DNA from 2 places in the Rothia sp. HMSC068E02 genome. Region 1 is predicted to be linked to the other one. Evidence: riboswitches for the same ligand, from Rfam matches in the RefSeq annotation. Region 1 holds a riboswitch; the other holds the start of a gene.
What was found. Region 1 has a riboswitch for thiamine pyrophosphate ahead of HMPREF2919_RS07520 (ECF transporter S component). Riboswitches for the same ligand answer to the same signal wherever they lie in the genome.

Region 1 (3,408 bases):
GCGTTTGATGGTGCGGCGGCGGGCGCGTCGTTGTTTGGGGGTGGGTTGTGCGCGGGTGATGCTGAGGTTTTCGGCGCGAAGTAGCGCCTCGCCGTGCTCGCCGCCCTGGTTATCGCTGTCGCTCTGCGGCGCACGCGGCACGTAGTTGGGTACCCACACGCCCGCGTCGATGAGTTCTTGGCGGGCTTCGGTGAGTACGGTGTCGGGTGCGCCGTCGTGGGTGATGGTGCCGCCTTCGCCGAGCACGATAATGCGGTCCATGTGCGGCGCCCAGATGCTCACGCGGTGTTCCACAACGAGCAGGGTCGCGCCGGTCGCCTCGGCAGCGGTGAGGATGCTGTCGCGTACTTCCTGCACGCCGGAGGGGTCGAGGTTGGCGGTGGGTTCGTCGAGGATCATGGCGCCGGGGTGCATCGAGAGGATGCCCGCCAGGCCGAGGCGCTGTTTCTGTCCGCCGGACAGTGCGCTGCTGGGGTGGTCGAGGGGCAGGTGGTTGAGCCCTACTGCGGTGAGGGCTTCGGCGACGCGGTCCCAGATTTCTTCGCGGGGTACGCGCAGGTTTTCGGGGCCGAACGCTACGTCGTTGCCGACGGTTGCCATGACGATGGAGGATTCGGGGTCCTGCTGCATCATGCCTGCGGTGCCGCGTGCTTCGGCGGGTGCTTGCCCGTTGATGGTGATGGTGCCGCCGGCGGATTCGCCGTCGTCATCATGGAGCACACCGGCGATGGCGTGCAGGAGCGTCGATTTGCCTGCGCCGGAGGTGCCCAGTAGCAGGACTTTTTCACCGGGGTTGATGGTGAGGTTGAGTCCGCTGATGACGGGTTCTGGGCGTCCGGGGTGGTGCCAGCTGAAGTTGTTGAGCTCGATGCGCGCCCCGCGCGGTGTTGCTTCCATGATGGTTCCTTAGCCTTTGTGTGGCTGCTGTAGTGTGCCGAGTGGTGACTCGTGGTGAGTGACTAGCCGGTGGATAGTTGCTGGTGGTTAGCGGCGGGTCTTGCCGGATGCCAGCGAGGAGAGCACACCGGTCTTGGCGAGGTTCTGCACGAGAATCCATGCGAGGAAGCCTGCGATCACTGCGCCGGAGATGACGGCGCACGCTACGTAGATGATTGCCTTGACCGGTTCCATGTCGGGGTAGTAGATGAAGATTTCGTTAACACCCATGAACAGGCCGCTGAGCGCACCGGCGAAGACTGCTACGAATGCGTCCCAGCGACGGTAGCGGAAGATTGCGAAGGCGATTTCAGCGCCAACGCCCTGGAAGAAGCCGGCAATCAGGATTTCACCACTCCACGCGCCGCCGGTGAAGAGCACGGAGATGAATGCTGCGACGATTTCACCGAAGAGTGCCGCACCGGGCTTGCGGATGAGCAGGCCGCTGAGGGTGCCGCCAAGCAGCCATGCGCCGGCGACGATGGGGCGGAATTCGGGTGCTGCTACGAGTGCAGTTTTGGCGGCGGGGCCGACTGCGATGTCCCAGATCCAGAAGATGACGGCGCAGGCTACTGCGATAACTGCGGCGATAACGATTTCGTTGACTCGCCAGCGCAGGTTCGGCTTCTTCGATTCTGCCTGGCTAGATGCCTGGGAGGCGGGGGTTGCGTTCTGTGACATTGGTGATCCTTCCGTCGTTGGAAGGGGAATGTCCTCGCCCTCTGATTGGACGAGGGCATTGAGAAGAAATTCGACTCCCTACGCCGGTACTAACCGGATCAGGTTCGAGGGTCTGCTTAGCACTCTCAGCGCCTCGGTGGCGCTCCCCTGTCGTTGTGGGCTTCCTTGTCCGTACCGTTGTGGTGCAGGTGGAAGCCCAGGTTCGATTGTAGGCGTGTCTGGCTGTTCGTGCCAATTTGCCGCTTTTTGTTTTCTTCTTCTGCCCACATTACAGAATTGCACGGTGTACAATTTTGGGACGGAGCGGCTCCAAGGCGGCACGAACGCCTTAAACCCTATACGCTAGGGAGTGGCGCTCTTTTCTCACCCAACCCCGAAGGGGTTCACGGGCAGGACGCCGCATCGTATACAGCTAAGGAGATACACATGAACCCCGTCGCTAAGCTTGCCATTGCGGGTATCAACATGGGCGCTACTGCCCTGGTTGGTAAGGGTCTGGGCGCAGCCTGGACCAAGGCTACCGGCAACCAGCCTCCCGCCATTTCCCACGAGTCTGAAGACACCCTGCGTCAGGTCATCCTCTGGACCGTTCTGACCTCCGTCGCCGGTGCTGTGGTGAGCTTCGGTATTGCTCGCCTGCAGCGTCGTTTCTTCAACTAAGACTTTGCGCTTTCCGCGCGAAAGTTCATGAACTAGGCGGTACGTATCTTTGCTCGGTACGTACCGCCTGGTGTTCCATCTTCAGCACGCCCGCCCTACTTCAGCCGGTTTCATGCCGCCGCTACGCTGAAGCGCCACCTCGGCATCCGAAAGCACAACTATGACTATTTCTTCTCCCCGCCGTAAGACGAAGGCTCAGCGTAGGGTCGTTGACCACGCGAACAGCCGCCGTTCGGTCGCGTCCTGGGTCATGTGGGATGTTGGTTCCTCGAGCTTCGACTCGATTATGACGACCTTCATCTTCACCGTGTACCTGACCAGCAGCTACTTCGGTACGCCCGAAGAGACCTCTTCGGCGCTATCACTGGGCCTGACCATCGCCGGTTTCCTCATTGCGATTCTGGCGCCGGTCACCGGTCAGCGTAACGACAAGTCTGGCCGCGGCATCTTCTGGCTCGGTGTGAACACCATGCTACTGGTCGGTTCGATGGCGGCGTGCTTCTTCGTAGGCCCCACCCCGCAGTACCTGTGGCTGGGTGTCACCCTGATTTCTGCGGCGAGCGTGTTCAGCGAGTTCGCGTACGTGAACTATAACGCCGTGCTGCCGCGTATCTCCCACCCGGAGAATATCGGTAAGATTTCGGGCGCCGGATGGGCTGCCGGCTACATTGGCGGCATCCTGGCGCTGGCTGTGGTGCTGTGGGGTTTTGTGCTTACCCCCGAAGTGCTCGGCCTGACCACCGATAACGCCCTGAATATCCGTGCGGTCGCACTGTTCGCCGCCGCCTGGTGCCTCTTCTTCTGCGTGCCGCTGCTGGTGCGTATGCGCACCCGCGAGCGCTTCCTGCCGGAGGTGCTGCCCACCCGCGAACTGCGTTTCCTGGAGCTCGGTATGGAGCGTCTCTCCCCGGCTCGTCAGGGCGGTCTGCTCGCCTCCTACAAGGCGCTGTGGCGCACCATTAAGCGGCTGAAGATGACGTCCCCGCAGACCCTGTGGTTCCTGATTGCTTCGGCGGTGTTCCGTGATGGTCTGTCCGGTATTTTTACGTTCGGCGGTATTCTTGCGGCGGGCACGTTCGGTTTCAGCACTTCCGAGGTGATCCTGTTCGGTATTGCCGGTAGCGCTGTCGC
Region 2 (3,408 bases), on a different contig from region 1:
CACGCTTTCAAACGAAGCCCCGAAAACTGGGAAGGAAGGCGTTTGGCCCGCCGCGGGGGTTGGATGAGGTGGTTGCGGCGGGCCAAACTTTCCTAGGTCGGCTACACACCGTAGAGGTGCGGGCGCGGCAGGTACATCAGCCAGTTGGGTGAGGGCCGGAATCCTGCCGCAAACGGTTTTCACCGACGCCTTAAGCATAACCGGCACAACCGCCGAACCGGCGGCAGTCTGGGTGAAGCATCAATCACCCATCTCGCACCATGCCGGGGCGGTATTCAGCCCAAAAATCGGTACCTAAAGCACCGGCGAACCGAACCCCGCATGAGCCTCTAGCGCAGCGCCCGGTGAGCCTGGTCGAAGAACTCACGCTCATACACGCACGCCGACAGGTACGCCCGCGCCGCGCGGACACGCTGAGCCGGTGAAGCCGCCTCAAAAGCACGCTCCACCTCCGCGAGGCTACGCGCCACATCGGCGGCGAACTCTTCGCCACCGTACATGCTCAACCACTCCGCGTACGGGTGGTCCGCATGATTCTGCGAGGAGAGCACAGCGCCCACCTCTTCGTACAGCCAGTAGCAGGGCAAGATAGCGGCGGCACCGACCACGTAATCATCACCAGCGGCGGAGGCACGCAGGAAATTCGTGTACCCCATCGTAATCGGCGAGGGCCCACCCAGACGCGCACGGTTCGCCAGCCAGCCCTCGTGCAGCTGCGATTCGGCGGCAATCGCCTCATGCGCACCGGCGGCCCAGTGCACCTGCGCCTCAGCGGCATCAGCACGTGCCGAGAGAGTCGCGAGCGCACGCGAATAGTCGCGCAGGTAAAGGGCGTCCTGGTCCAGGTAGAAGGCGAACAGGTCCTCGTCGAGGGTTCCGTCACCGAGGGCACGCACGAAGGGCAGGTCCAGGATCTGGTGCCAGGTTTCGCCACCGGCTGCCCAGAGGGCGGCGGTCCAGGGACCGGCGGGCTTTACGACGGCTTCACCGGCAGGTACGGGGCTGACCGGCAGCAGACGTTCCGGACTGGTGCCGTCCAGAGTATTGCCCTCAGAGTCGGTGGTGGCGAGCAGGTGATGCCACGGGTATGCGGAGGCGGCAGCCTCCAGGCGGCGGGCACGGGCGGCGTGGTCCACCGGGCCGTGGCCCTCACCGGAGCCGACCTGTAGCCCGGCACCTGCGGCAATGGATTCGTGGAGCCAGCGGGTGCTCCACTGCAGGGCGCGGTGGGTGTCTTCGCTGGTCAGAACGCTCTGCTCTGCGGTGTGTTCTGCGACTTCGGCGTGCTGGAGCAGCTCCACTCCCAGGCGGGTTGCCAGCGAAGAGGATAGGGAGCATCCGGTGCCGTGCGTATTGCGGCTGTCCAGACGCGGGGTGCGCACGTGCGCGCAGGTGCCGTCCGGGAAGACCGCGGTGTTACCGGCGTCCTGACCACACAGGTGGCCGCCCTTCACAATCACGGTAGTTCCGGTCGCCGCCGCAAGGTTCGCCGCCTGCTCGTGCGCCTCATCGAAAGTCTGGGCGGGCTCCTTCTCACAGAGCACGGCAAGCTCCGGAATGTTCGGGGTAATCACATTCACGAGCGGCACGAGATCGCGCAGCGCCTGCTCCGCTTCCGCCTGCAGCAGGCGGTCACCGCTGGAAGCAATCATGACCGGGTCGAGCACAACCACGGGCACCGGATGCTCGCTCAGCCAGGTGCGGACGGTGCGGATCGTGTCTGCGTCGCCGAGCATGCCGATTTTCACGGCGTCAACCGTGACGTCATCAAAAACGGCGGCAAGCTGCGCGGTCAAAAATTCCAGGGGCGGGGTGAATACTTCACGAACCCCGCACGTGTTTTGGGCGACCAGTGAGGTAGTCACGCACATGCCGTAACCGCCGGATGCGGCAATGGACTTGAGGTCCGCCTGAATACCTGCACCGCCGGAGGGGTCGGTTCCGGCAATGGAGAGAACCCTCGGCACCCGAGCTGTCTGGGGTACCCCGGATGCTCCGGAGGCGCTCGCGCCGGGTGCAGGGTTGGAGAGGGTCGAGGGGTTGGAGGTGGGTGCGCACGAGGGCGCGGTAGGCTGCTCTGCCATGATCGATAATCCCTTCGCTAGTTCGAACTAGAGCAGGTTCAATGGGTGATTCTCTCAGCCTTGAGTGTTATTACGCCGTTTCGTGCGCCCGCTGTGCTGTAGCTCTTCGCTGTGCCGTAGCCCTTCGTTGGGCGGTCAGTTGGGCGGGTTAGCGGGTCGCGGGCGTCTCAAGGCACCCCATATCGCTCTGCCAGGTTATCACAATGATTCTCCGTAGCTAAAAGTTCTGCGGGTAACAAGTGAATCTCTCCGAAATTTTCGTTTGAGTCTTGCACTCTTGCGAGTGCTCCCGCCGCCGATTTCAGTGCACCCTTGTGCGGAAACCACCCGTTAAACGAGTAGTGCCCGGCACCGCTTCACGCAGTGCCGGGCACTATCAGCCGGGCTTATCCTCAGAGCTTAGGTCAGGGCGAAAATCTCTGCCGGTGAACCCTCCGCAATGATCCTACCCTCGTGCAGCAGGACCGCGCGGTCAGCCAGCGAGGCGATACGCGCATCGTGCGAAATGATCAGCACCGCACGGTTCGCCAGCACGGCGCTCAGGGACTCGGTTGCGTCCGCGAGCTCCAGCTGGGTGGTGGACTCGTCCAGAATCACGGCGTGCGGGTCAGCAAGCACAATACGTGCCAGTGCCAGCTGCTGAATCTGGTCGCGAGTCAGAGGCGAATCCGCGCCGCTGACGACAGTATCCATACCCTGCGGCAGGTCGCGCCACCAGCGGGCACCGATAGCGTCCAGCGCCTCGCCCATCTGCTCGACGGTTGCATCCGGCACGACCACCGTAAAGTTATCGGCGAGAGTACCGAAGAAGACGTGCGCTTCCTGGGTGCAGACCAGCAGGCGCGGGCGGCCGTCGGCGGCGGCATCGGTCGGGAAGTCGCCGTGACCGACCGGGCGACCCATCACGGTGATGGTGCCTTCCAGGGCGGTCAGCGAACCACCAATCAGACGAGCCATAGTCGTTTTACCCGAACCGGAGCGGCCCACCAGGGCGAGCGCCTCACCGCGGCGAATCTTCAGGTTGATACCTTCAAGCACCAGGGCGTCCGGCGAGTAGCCGTAGGAGACGTCGGTGCAGTCAATGGCGTACTCCGGGTTCTTCACGGCTTCATCAGACACGGCGGCGAACGCTTCGGCACGGTGCTGTGCACGCGCCTCACGCTGCTTCTTCGCCAGGGACACCACACCGAACACGCGGCCCATATTCACGAGCATGATGCGCAGGCTGCTCACGTGGTGGTTCAGCATGTCGGCGAGGATTCGCAGGCTGAAAACCATGACCGAGGCGGTCGCTACGGCGCCCCAGGAAGCCCAGCCGAGAGCC

Region 2: linked by a shared signal. The riboswitch ahead of HMPREF2919_RS05450 (bifunctional hydroxymethylpyrimidine kinase/phosphomethylpyrimidine kinase) and the one ahead of HMPREF2919_RS07520 (ECF transporter S component) in region 1 are both predicted to bind thiamine pyrophosphate.

What each region holds. Positions count from the first base shown of each region.
Region 1 is NZ_KV812894.1:29,191-32,598, reverse strand. Features, by position in the region: gene HMPREF2919_RS07525 (ABC transporter ATP-binding protein) at 1-897, opposite strand, end outside; gene HMPREF2919_RS07520 (ECF transporter S component) at 985-1,617, opposite strand; TPP riboswitch at 1,676-1,776, opposite strand; gene HMPREF2919_RS07515 (DUF4235 domain-containing protein) at 2,044-2,277, shown strand; gene HMPREF2919_RS07510 (MFS transporter) at 2,438-3,408, shown strand, end outside.
Region 2 is NZ_KV812882.1:966,667-970,074, forward strand. Features, by position in the region: gene HMPREF2919_RS05450 (bifunctional hydroxymethylpyrimidine kinase/phosphomethylpyrimidine kinase) at 330-2,084, opposite strand; TPP riboswitch at 2,076-2,274, opposite strand; gene HMPREF2919_RS05455 (ABC transporter ATP-binding protein) at 2,484-3,408, opposite strand, start outside.